DNA from 3 places in the Mesobacillus sp. QJM3NY_10 genome. Region 1 is predicted to be linked to each of the others. Evidence: predicted binding sites of a transcription regulator. Region 1 holds the regulator's gene; each other region holds the start of a gene.
What was found. Region 1 encodes Rex, which represses fermentation and respiration genes when NADH is low (regulators of the CRP and FNR family bind a similar motif). Its sites were predicted from a motif close to TTGTGAAATATTTCACAA; they were not measured.
Positions count from the first base shown of each region.

Region 2: AC0VX7_RS02465 (DoxX family membrane protein) is a predicted target of Rex. The motif match lies at 3,325-3,342, and genes of this name have one in related genera.
Region 3: AC0VX7_RS06835 (TIGR04053 family radical SAM/SPASM domain-containing protein) is a predicted target of Rex. The motif match lies at 2,734-2,751, and genes of this name have one in related genera.

Region 1 covers NZ_CM149675.1:253,257-257,334, reverse strand. The annotation lists gene AC0VX7_RS01425 (CPBP family intramembrane glutamic endopeptidase) at 1-687, shown strand, start outside; gene AC0VX7_RS01420 (YdiK family protein) at 691-891, shown strand; gene AC0VX7_RS01415 (redox-sensing transcriptional repressor Rex) at 915-1,580, opposite strand; gene moaC (cyclic pyranopterin monophosphate synthase MoaC) at 1,609-2,103, opposite strand; gene AC0VX7_RS01405 (ABC-F family ATP-binding cassette domain-containing protein) at 2,282-4,078, shown strand, end outside.
Region 2 covers NZ_CM149675.1:491,493-495,570, reverse strand. The annotation lists gene AC0VX7_RS02475 (sensor histidine kinase) at 1-1,301, shown strand, start outside; gene AC0VX7_RS02470 (sigma-54-dependent transcriptional regulator) at 1,276-2,670, shown strand; gene AC0VX7_RS02465 (DoxX family membrane protein) at 2,735-3,250, opposite strand; gene AC0VX7_RS02460 (YhcN/YlaJ family sporulation lipoprotein) at 3,633-4,078, shown strand, end outside.
Region 3 covers NZ_CM149675.1:1,365,114-1,369,191, reverse strand. The annotation lists gene AC0VX7_RS06845 (nitrate/nitrite transporter) at 1-336, opposite strand, end outside; gene AC0VX7_RS06840 (Crp/Fnr family transcriptional regulator) at 705-1,403, shown strand; gene AC0VX7_RS06835 (TIGR04053 family radical SAM/SPASM domain-containing protein) at 1,548-2,675, opposite strand; gene AC0VX7_RS06830 (metal-sulfur cluster assembly factor) at 3,085-3,396, opposite strand; gene AC0VX7_RS06825 (prolyl oligopeptidase family serine peptidase) at 3,475-4,078, opposite strand, start outside.

The DNA of each region.
Region 1 (4,078 bases):
CAGCTTTCAAGCCTGATCGGCATTCCGATTGTTGCCTTTATCGGAGCTGCAATGGGAAAAAGCCTTAAGGAAATGGAGACACTCTCGATTCCATACTGGCTCGTGATCAGCTTTTCTCTCACACTTGTGATTGTGCTTCTGCTTCTAAGGAAAGAACGCAGAACAGAGACTGACCTGCGTGATGCTTCATCACCTGCAAGCTCTGCTGCCTGGGCATTCGCAGGTGTATTCCTTGCTCTGTTCGCCCAATCAATCGCGGCTAGCATCGAAAACATGATTGGTATTGAAATGGGCTCGGAGAATACACAGGAAATCATTAAATTGATTGAAATGTTCCCAGTTATCATTTTGGTTAGCTCGATTATCGGCCCTATATTAGAAGAAATCGTCTTCCGTAAAATCATTTTCGGCAGCCTGCATAAGAAAATGAATTTCTTCTTTTCCGCACTAATCAGCTCTGTCATTTTTGCGCTTGCCCATATGGAGCCGGAGCACGTGATCCTATACTCAGCGATGGGCTTCACCTTTGCCTTCCTTTATGTAAAAACAAAGCGGATCATCGTGCCAATCATTGCCCACGTTACAATGAATACAATGGTTGTCCTGCTTCAATCCGTATTTAGGGAAGACATTGAGAGAATGATAAAAGAAGCAGAGAAAATACAAAGCTTTATTGGGGGATTTTAAGTTATGAAGCAATCGCCTTTATTTTCAGGCATTGTCTACATCTTGTTAGGCAGCTTATTCACCTATTTCGCCATCCAGAATGTAAACGAGACAGGCTGGGGATTCTTTAGCTATTTGCTTGTAGCTCTTGCCACGTTCGACTTCGGGTCCGGCATCAGGATGATTATGTTCCATTTCAAACTGAAGAATGTACAGAAAAAATAGCTCCTTCATGAAGGAGCTATTTTTTATTCGACTGATTCAGTTGTTTCAGTATCTGTTGGATAATGTTTTAAGAAATAAATCAATGACTGCAGCTCAACCGCCAAATCAATGTGATGGATCCTGATCGACGGCGGCACATTCAGCCTCGCCGGCGTGAAGTTCAGGATTCCCTTGATATTCGCCTGTACCAATCGGTCTGTGATCGGCTGTGCTACGGCTGAAGGAACCGTCAGGATAGCTACCTGGATCCCTTCCTCGACGACAACCTTGTCAAGATCATCCATGTGATATATTGAGACTTCGCCGATTTTCGTGCCGACCTTTCCTGCGTCAACATCGAAAGCTATCTTGATTTTCGTATTATTATTCTTTGAAAAATTGTAGTTCATTAATGCTGTTCCCAGGTTTCCGACACCGATCAGGGCAACTTTCGTCAGCTCATCCTGGTCCAATGTCTTACGGAAAAAGGTTAGCAGGTAATTCACATTATAGCCATATCCCTTTTTACCTAAAGCCCCAAAGTAGGAAAAATCTCTTCGGATTGTTGCTGAATCCACCTTTACCGCTTCACTTAATTCCGCGGATGACACCCTTTGCTTCCCTGAAGAATGCAAGTTCAATAAGAACCGGTAATACAGTGGCAAACGTTTTGCGGTTGCCTGCGGAATCTTCATAGCATCATTCGTCATTCTCCATCCTCCACCCTGTCCGTTATTTCTATCTCAACTTTTCTTCTCTCTTGAAATCACCGTTTTTACCGCCGGTTTTTTCGACCAGATATGTCTTGCCAATCACCATGCCCTTATCAACGGCCTTGCACATATCATAAACAGTCAGCGCACATGCTGAAGCTGCTGTTAACGCTTCCATTTCCACACCTGTATTCCCTTTTGTTTTTACAGCTGCGGCGATATTTAAAATATAGTCATTACCATTTTGCTCCCAATCGAACGAAAGGTCAATGCCTGTCAAAGGAATTGGGTGGCACATCGGGATGATTTCGGATGTCTTTTTTGCCGCCATGATGCCTGCTACCTGCGCGACAGCCAGTACATCCCCTTTTTTCATCTTATTTTCAGTGATTCTACTATATATATCTTCGTTCACGGTTATGCTTGAATGGGCGACTGCCGTACGGACCGTCTCCGGCTTTTCACTGACATCGACCATCTTCGCTCTTCCCTCTTCATTAAAATGCGTAAATTCTGCCATGTTAAAGCTCCTTTCTACCAAATAATACACTATTTTATAAAACTTGTGTGTGAACTTTGTTTCAGTGTTCACAATACACAGGGAATTTTTTACACCTTACCACCTATAGCAGTTCGCACATATTGCCGTGCCTATATTATTGGGTTACACTATCTCTAAGGCAATAGAGGTGAAAATAATGATTTTATTACAGGTGAATCAGCTATCAAAATATTTTGCTGCTGATCTTATTTTATCGAATATAAAGTTTGAAATACAGACCAATGACCGAGTAGCGCTTGTCGGCCGGAACGGGGCAGGAAAATCGACCCTGCTGAAAATCCTCGCCGGGTACGAATCTCATGACGGCGGCGAGATCATTCGCCCAAAAGGGACGATGATCGGCTATCTCGCGCAAAATACCGGGCTTGAATCCGAGAAAAGCATCTGGGATGAAATGCTAGCCGTTTTTGACCATCTGCACAGCATGGAAAAAGACTTGCGCCGGCTGGAAGAAAAGATGTCGGATCCCGCCATTCTGTCAAATGAGACTGAATACGAAAGAGTCATGAAAGAGTATGACCTTCTTCAGGTGCAGTTCAAGGAAAAAGGCGGCTACCAATATGAAGCCGATATCCGTTCTGTCCTTCACGGCCTGAACTTCCATTCTTTTGATTATTCCACAAAAATATCCACTTTAAGCGGGGGACAGAAAACTAGACTCGCATTGGCGAAGCTATTATTGACTCGCCCGGATATTTTGATTCTCGATGAACCGACGAACCACCTTGACATCGATACGCTATCCTGGCTTGAGCAGTATTTACAGGGTTATGACGGCGCTATCCTGATTGTTTCACACGACCGTTACTTCCTGGATAAGGTCGTGAACCAGGTATACGAAATCTCCCGCCATCAGTTGACGAAGTTCCCTGGCAATTACAGCTCGTATTTAGAGCAGAAAGCCGCGAATTACGAACGTGATCTGAAACTATTTGAGAAGCAGCAGGATGAGATCAACAAGCTGCAGGACTTTATTCAGCGGAATCTGGCGAGGGCATCAACAACTAAGCGTGCCCAGAGCCGTCGGAAGCAGCTTGATAAAATAGACCGGATGGACAGGCCCAAAGGCGATGAAAAATCGGCTTCGTTCAGCTTCCAAATTGAACGCCAGAGCGGAAATGATGTCCTGAAGGTGGATACACTTGCTGTCGGCTACCAGAATGAGGTCGTATCTGAAAATATCACATTCAACCTTTCGCGTGGCGACAGCACAGCACTCGTTGGGCCAAATGGCGTCGGAAAATCGACTTTATTAAAAACAATCGTTGAAAAACTGCCTTCAATAACTGGAAATATTCAATACGGTTCAAATGTTTCGATCGGCTATTATGACCAGGAACAAGCAGAGCTCAGCTCGAATAAAAAGGTTTTGAACGAACTTTGGGATGAATACCCCCTTAAATCAGAAAAAGACATTCGTACCGTGCTGGGGAATTTTCTTTTTTCAGGTGACGATGTCCTAAAAATCGTTTCCACCCTAAGCGGCGGCGAAAAAGCTCGTCTGGCACTGGCCAAGCTTATGCTGCAAAACTCGAACTTCTTAATTTTGGACGAGCCGACAAACCATCTCGACCTGGATAGCAAGGAAGTGCTCGAGAATGCCCTGATTGATTACCCAGGCACCATCCTGTTCGTCTCACATGACCGTTATTTTATCAACAGGATTGCCACAAAGGTCCTCGAGCTAGACCGTGGTGGCTCAACTGAATACCTTGGTGATTACGATTATTACGTCGAGAAAAAGCTTGAGCAGGAAGAGCTGAGGGCACTGGCCGAGCAGGCCGCCAAAGCTTCAGGAAGTGCTGTGGACAACTCAAAGCAGGACAAGACCTCCTACCAGCAGGACAAAGAAGCGAAAAAACTCGAACGCCAGCGCAAACGCCGCATGGAAGAAGTTGAAACGAAGATTGAACAGCTGGAATTAGAAGTAGCT
Region 2 (4,078 bases), 240 kb from region 1:
TCATCCTGATTTTTTTAGCGGCGCTGACCTTGCTTATATTCGGTATCCGCTGGATCATTAAGCCGATTAAAGCTCTCACCCAGGAGGCAGCAAGCTACGCAAAGGGCGGTGAGTGGTTTGTTCCTGTACTTGAGAAAGAGGATGAGATCAAGACATTGTCCAGCACCATGAAGTATATGGCCGAGAGCTTAAAGTCACATGAGCGCCATTTGCAGCTGATTTTGGAATCCTTCCCTTTTGGCGTCCTCGCTATCAATCCGGAGGGCTTCATCAGTTCAATGAATACAACGGCCGGGGATCTATTGAATAGAAAAAAAGAAAACATCATTGGAAAATCGGTCTCTGCCCTGCCGCTTTCTTTCAGGAATCATTTTGAGCAGTGCAAGCATGTCTCAAGGAAATTTGACGGCCTTGAAGATGACTTCACCTTTGAAAATGAATGGGGCAAGAAAATCATCAAGCAATCCAGTTCACCATTATTGGATGAAAAAGACCACGTCATCGGGGTCCTGATCACCTTTTGGGATGTGACAAAGGTGCGCCAGCTGGAAACTCATATTCAACGTTCAGAACAGCTGGTTGCGATTGGCCAGATGACCGCCGGGCTTGCTCACGAGGTAAAAAATCCGCTAGGGACTGTCCAGCTTGCGAGTGATTTAATCGCAAGCGAAATACAGGAGATGACAGCTGCCAGCGAAAGTGAGGCTGCTTCCGCTGACATCATTTCCGAAGCGGCAAAGGATATTCAGGATGAAATACAGCGCCTTGACCTTCTTGTAAGACGGTTCCTTCAATTCAGCCGGGAAAACAAAAAGGACGAATCTGTTTTTAACATGAAAACAGTCGCCTCTGAAACCCTTCAGCTTTTATCCCATCAATTCAGGAAAAAGCAGATTCATGCCACTCTGGAGGCTGATGGTGAGGATTACTTTGTTAAAGGTGACCGAAACCAGATGATTCAGGCTCTGATCAATCTTTTTATCAATAGTATAGAAGCGGTTTCCCATTATGGCCAAATCACTGTTTCGATGAAAAAAGCAAATAGTGATACTATTGAAATAGAGATAAAAGATGATGGAATCGGTATCCCCCAGCAAAAGATCAAGCGTATTTTCAATCCATTCTTTTCTACCAAACAAGAAGGTACCGGGCTGGGCTTATGGATTACCCATGACATTATTTCTTCCCATAACGGCCATATCGAGGTAGAAAGTGAAATGGGCGAAGGAACATCCTTCCTGATTTCATTGAAAAAGCACGAGAAAGGCGATCACTATGAAAAAAACAATCTTGTTAGTTGAAGATAATGAAAAATTCCGCCGCCTGACCAAGCTGACCTTACAGAAGGAGGGATATGCCGTCATCGAAGCAGAAACAGGCAATAAAGCTGAAAAGCTGATGGAGAGCGAGAACATTGACCTTGTTTTGCTCGATTTCCTTCTGCCGGACACGACCGGGCTGAAGCTGCTGGAAAAATTGGCGCCAATTTTTCTTGATACTGTTTTTATTCCCTGTACTGCCTACGGAGATATCGAGGATGCCGTCAAAGCCATGAAAATGGGGGCTTACGACTATCTAACTAAGCCAATCAAGGCTGATGAACTAAAGGTCGTCATCAAACGGGCATTTGAAATGAAACATTTGAAAAAAGAAAACAAAGAGTTAAAACAGGCTGTTCAGCAAAAATATGATCTTCATGGGATGATTGGCAAAAGTCCAAAAATGCAGGAGGTCTACTCGTTAATTGAAAGAGTAGCCAAGCAGGATATCACCATCATGCTTGAAGGAGAAAGCGGGACTGGTAAATCGCGTGGAGCTCACGCTGTGCATCTCGAGAGCACCCGGAGGTTAGGTCCATTCATAAAAGTCAATTGCGCCGCCCTCCCCTCAAACCTGTTGGAAAGTGAATTATTCGGCTACGAAAAAGGCGCTTTTACCGGTGCAGTCCGATCCCAGGAAGGCAAATGCGCCGCTGCCGACAAAGGCACTCTTTTTCTGGATGAAATCGGCGAAATCTCGCTGGATGTGCAAGCAAAGCTCCTGCAGTTCACCCAGGACAAAACCTTTACACCGCTAGGGACCGCCAGAGAGGTTTTTTCAGACGTTCGTATCATCGCAGCCACTAACCGGAATTTATGGGAAATGGTACAGAACGGTGAGTTTCGTGAAGACTTGTATTACCGGTTAAATATCATTGGAATCAAATTGCCTCCATTGCGCGAGCGTATCGAAGACATCCCTTTGCTCGTCGAACAATTTTTGGCACAGTTTGAAGAAGAACATAACCGCAGCTATTCGATTTCCAAAAACCTATTAACAAAACTCACTTCCTATCCATGGCCTGGCAATATCCGCGAATTGCAAAATGCCTTGTCCAGGGCAACCGTCCTTTCCCGTTCAGGACAATTGATTCTCGAGGATTTTCCCGAGGAAACCCAGAACCATTTTTCAGAAAAAGAGCTTGAATCTCCTGATATTCATATCGAATTGACTGACGATTTTTCTTTACCAGAACATCTAGAAAAGGTTGAAAAAGAAGTGATTGAAACCGCTTTGACAAGCGAAAACGGCAACCAGGCACGTGCTGCCGAAGCTCTCGGCATAACAAGGCAAGGTCTATTGTACAAGATTAGAAAATACAAAATCCTCAGAAATAAGAATGACCTATAAAAAAAGCTGCCGGGATTTAATTTCCCGGCAGCCTATTTATTTTAAAGGGGGATTTAAAATCAAGTTAAGCTACGTTGCGAGTGACTTCTTCTCCGCGTTTGAAAACTGTTTTGCGGATGAATGGTACAACCCAGCGGTCTAAACCGTATTTGCCTGCGTTGAAACCAGCAGCAAGGATGATGAATCCGAAGAAGATGTCAGTTGGGTTGTGAGATACTGTTCCGGCAAGGAAGAAACTGAAGTTCATCACAAGGCCGAAGAACATTGCAGCAGTTGTCAGAGTTCCAAGTAGTAATCCAAGTCCAACAAGGAATTCGCCTAGTGGAACGATGAAGTTGAACAATTCTACGTTCGGGATCGCGAAACTTTCAAGGAAGTTCACGTACCATCCATACACTGCATTTCCGTCTGGACCTTTAACTGGGTTCGCCACCGCATTTTTCAAAAATCCAGAAGCGTCGAAGCCGTCACCAGTCAATTTACCCCAACCTGCAGTCATCCAGTTGTATCCTAGCCAAACCCTAATGACAGTCAATATCCCAGCAGCAACATTGTTTTCTCTTAACCACTTTGCAATCATGTTCCTCACTCCAATAAGTTAATTAGTATTAGTACACTTATAAGATATCAAATATATCTCGAAAATAGGGGTTTTTGTGAATGAATTCACAATTCTGTTGAAATGTTTTGAACGAATGGTGACAACGCAATCATCCAGGCTTTAAAAGCTTACTAATAAAGGCTCTCCATCAAATTAACACTGGATTTGTTATTGGACTTCGACCTTATTAAGGGGTATTGGACGTCCCCCCTATCAAGAAACTTTAAAGGTAACTGGCAGGAGACCTGCAAGGATCTTCAATGGAATGGCTTTTTTTCCAAAAAAAATTTATCTCCCTGCATACTGCGCCAATTTCAAGCCATCATAAGGACGAATAACAACAAAAGAAGGAGTGAATAAAGTGAAAAAGTCATTCATTTTAGCAGGATGTGCTGCAATTTCATTCGGTTTGGCTGGCTGCGGAGCGAATAACAATGCTGCCGACGATAACGGCGAACAGCAGGTAGAAATCTCCCAGGTTCAGCGCGGACCAGCTACCGAAGGAACCAGGCTCCAGCTGGCTGATCGTGCAGAGCGCCAGGTAGAACAGATGCCGGAAGTCGACGACGCACGAGTCATCATCTCGGAAAACAATGCATACGTCGCAGTTAGACTCGCAGATAACAATGGCGAAAATAATGGGAATGCTTCAGTCAATGATGCATTGGATGGCAACGGCAGGACTTTTGCCGAGAATGGACGAGTTGACCAGGGTGACAACCGTGCAGGAAATGATGGAATCATTGACGGCAAAGGTGACGCAGGAAATGGCGATCGCCAAAACGCTGGAAACACAAATGGCAACAA
Region 3 (4,078 bases), 1.1 Mb from region 1:
AGAGAATATCGCTCCTCCGATACCGACAAACAAGCCCCCTATCAACAAATCAGAATAGGAATCAGCGATACTAATGAAGTATACCGGGAACAGAAGGAATGCAAAGCTGATAAAAAACAGTTTTCGTGCGCCATATTTGTTTGTCCAGTATCCAATCGGGATTCTCAGGATAGAGCCGAGAACGACTGGTATGGCAGTGGCCATCGCAATCTGGTTCGCAGTCAGCTGTATATCCTCTTTGATGAAGGGCATTAATGCCGATAAAATAACCCATACCATAAACCCAGCAACAAGACTAAGCGTTTGGAGCGGCAGTTGCACTTTTTGTATTCTCATGATTTCCCCCTTCTTGCTTGCAAATATTTTACTTCACTTTAAATACCGAACGGTTCCTTAGACAAATAGTAAGAAAAATCAAAACCCTTAGATATGACGAACTTCACACCCGCTTTTTTGTTCAATAAACTGTCACAGTTGTTTCTAAACATTAGAAACAACTGGCTTTTTTTATCGATATAATATACCTAGACCGACTTTGTTTCGAAAATGTGAACAAATCGCTTTTATAATGTGACGAGATTTTGACATTTCCTCAATCTTGATTTAGTTAACACTATCTCGGTGTTATTATTATGACAATAAAGATTATGCCACGGACATAGCTCCTACTATAGAGAGCTAAAATCAAAAAAAGGGTGATGACCATGCCAAACACAACTAAAGCAACTCATTCAATTGAAATTAAAGAATTACTCCAGTTTGCCGACCGGACGATCCATGTAAAAAAAGGGTCATACCTGTTCCAGGAAGGCATGGAGGCTGAGGAGCTTTATTTGATCCTGGGCGGCAAGGTCCAAATCAGCAAGGTCACCCAGGATGGCCGAGAGCTTGCCTTAAGGATCTGCGGAGAGAACGATATTTGCGGAGAATTGACACTTTTTACTGATGCACCTAAGTACCTCTTAAGTGCGCTTATCCTTGAAGACGCGAAAATCGCCGCAATCAGAAAAGACGTGATTGAAAAGGAGATCTTCCACAATCCGACACTTGCGTTTGAATTCATGAAGTGGATGAGCGATCATTTCCGTAAAACTCAGACTAAATTCCGCGATTTAGTGCTTAACGGAAAAAAAGGAGCATTATTCTCCACCTTGATCCGAATGACTAACAGCTATGGCGTCCATAAAGACACCGGCATTTTGATTGACCTGCCGTTAACGAACCAAGAGCTGGCAAACTTCTGCGGAACTTCCCGCGAAAGCACAAACCGCATCCTGAATGACCTGAAGCGAGAAGGAATCATTTCAATTAAAAAAGGGAAAATCCTGGTTCATGATGTAGAATATTTACGACAGGAAATCGGCTGCGAAAACTGCCCGGCGGTATTTTGTTCAATAGATTAATGATAAGAACAAAAAGCGCAAGCGCCATGATTAGCTTCGACTAGCGCTGGAGGACCCTGACAAATAAAAAAAGCGAGTGTATGCCTTTTTGGCTTCACTCGCTTTTTATGTTAAAAACAATTTTGTCTGAGCAGGAGAGCCTTTTTAGCTCTCCTGTTTTTGTTTTCTCAACGCTTTAGGAATGTATACGCAGAATGGCTCGCTCTCCAGGTAATCACCGGTCATCGCGTATGCTCTTGAGCGTGAACCCCCACATACATGCCTGAATTCACACACTCCGCATTTTCCCTTGTACTCGTCAGGATTCCTCAATGACTTGAAGATAGGAGAATCTCTGTAAATTTCAGCAAGCGGCTGTTCCCTTACGTTCCCTGCTTTTACAGGCAACAGTCCGCTTGGATAAACATCTCCAACGTGCGAAATGAACACAAAACCATTGCCATCGTTGACACCTTTTGGCGCGCGTCCAAGACCGTCGATAGATCCAGTCAACCCTTCCTTTGTCAGTGCCGTCAAGTAATCAATTTCTTCGGTGTGATCCCTTGCTTCACGCATTTTTTGCTGAATGACTACCCGGCGATAATGCTGTGCTGCTGTCGTTTTAATGTCGAACTTAACCCTCTTGCTCAAATCATATAACCAGGTGAAGACTTTTTCATGCTCTACCGGAGAGATCATATCCTTTTCCTGGCCGCGTCCTGTCGGAACAAGGAAGAACACACTCCAAAGAACACAATCCAGGTCTTCAACCATTTTTGCCATTTCATCTAAATACTCAATATTATATCGTGAAATTACAGTATTGATCTGAATGGGAATTTCCAACTCATGCAAATACTTGATTCTCTCCATCGTTAAATCAAAAGAACCTGCCGTACCCCTGAAGTGGTCATGGACTTCAGCTGTTGGTCCGTCAATGCTGAATGCCCAGCGGGACAACCCAACTGACTTCGCCTTTTCAATCGCTTCCTTCGTCACATTAGGTGTCGCGCTTGGTGTCATCGAAACACGCACGCCTTTTTTCACCGCATACTCTGCGATATCAAAAACGTCCTCCCTCATCAATGGGTCCCCACCCGTGAACACAAGCATCGGATTATTCATTTCATATATTTGATCAATCAGCGCTTTCCCTTCTTCAAAGGACAATTCACGCGGATCTCTTCTATATTGTGCTTCCGCACGGCAGTGCAGGCATTTTAATTGGCAGGCTCTGGTAAGTTCCCAAATCACTATGAATGGGTCTTTGTTAAAATCTCTATCAAACATCATTGGCGCCTCCTTAAGTACTTCTCTATAAAAGAAGTATATAAGTGTTTCCAACATGATTAAGTGAACTAACTCACATAAATAGAGATATAATTGCCTTTTTGTATGACAGTTTTGTGAATTTGAAACCCTGTTACATGTCGTATAGGACATAATCATTATGAAAAAGGGCGCAAAAAAGCAGCAGGCTGGTTCCTGCTGCTTGAAAGTTAGGCTCTGTTAAATTCGGCTGTTGATTTTCGTTCCAGGCGCTTCGCTTTCCGCGGGCAGTCGGGGAGCCTCCTCGGCGCTTTTTGCGCCTGCGGGGTCTCCTCATGACTTGCTCATCCCGCAGGAGTCTTCGCGCCTTCCACTACAATCAACAGGGCTTTAAAAACAAAATTGGGCTTTAACAGAGCCAAATGTTAAGATCTTAATCCCTCACGCCTAAAGCAATTTTCGCGTAACGGGACATCATGTCCTTAGACCAAGGTGGGTTGAATACGATATTAACTTCTGTATCTTTTACTTCTGGAAGGTCGGCAAGAGCCAATTTGACCTGCTCAACGATCGTGCCTGCTAGCGGGCAGCCCATAGACGTCAGTGTCATTGTCACTGTCGCAAGTCCTTCCTCGTTCAAATCCACATCATATACTAGCCCTAAATTAACGATATCGACGCCAAGTTCAGGGTCAACGACCATCTCAAGCGCACCCATCATGCTATCTTTTAATTCTTCATCCATCGGTGAACACTCCTTTTTTATTGCTGTAACCTATCTCCATCATAACAATGTTTTATACTCATTAAAAGCGGAAAGGCATTAGATATACTTTTCAAACCATTTCGCAGATGCCTCAACACCAGCATTTGAAACATTGTGTCCGGCATTTTCATCGGTGATGAATTCAAACATCCCGACTGTTCCCTCATAGCTTTTCCTGTTTTGCGCGTAAAAATCATAAGCAGATTGATACGGTACGACCGGATCTAATTTTCCATGCCAGAATAACAGCGGGCGTTTGTTCAATTTTTCAGGCTGCAGGGATAGGTCGTATTGTTTTAACTGATTCAGCAAGCTTGATATTTGCTCCTTGGATAACCCTGTCTGAATACTCCTTTTTTCCATTTCGTTCAGCTGCCATAATGCAAACTCTTCAAATGAAGGATTACCCATCAAGCTGACACCAGCCTTTATCCACTCGTACTTTGCAAGTGCGCCGAGTGTTGTAATTCCGCCCATCGAAGTACCGGCAACACCAATTCTCGCTGGATCTACCAGTCCTTCCTCCACCAATTCCTGTTTGATTGTCCAAAGCTCTTCAATCGACGTGATGACGATCTCCCAAAAGCGGTAGCCAAGCTCAGCCTCTGACAATCCTTCACTGCGAGTTCCGTGATATTTCGCCTCAGGCATGATGACTCTA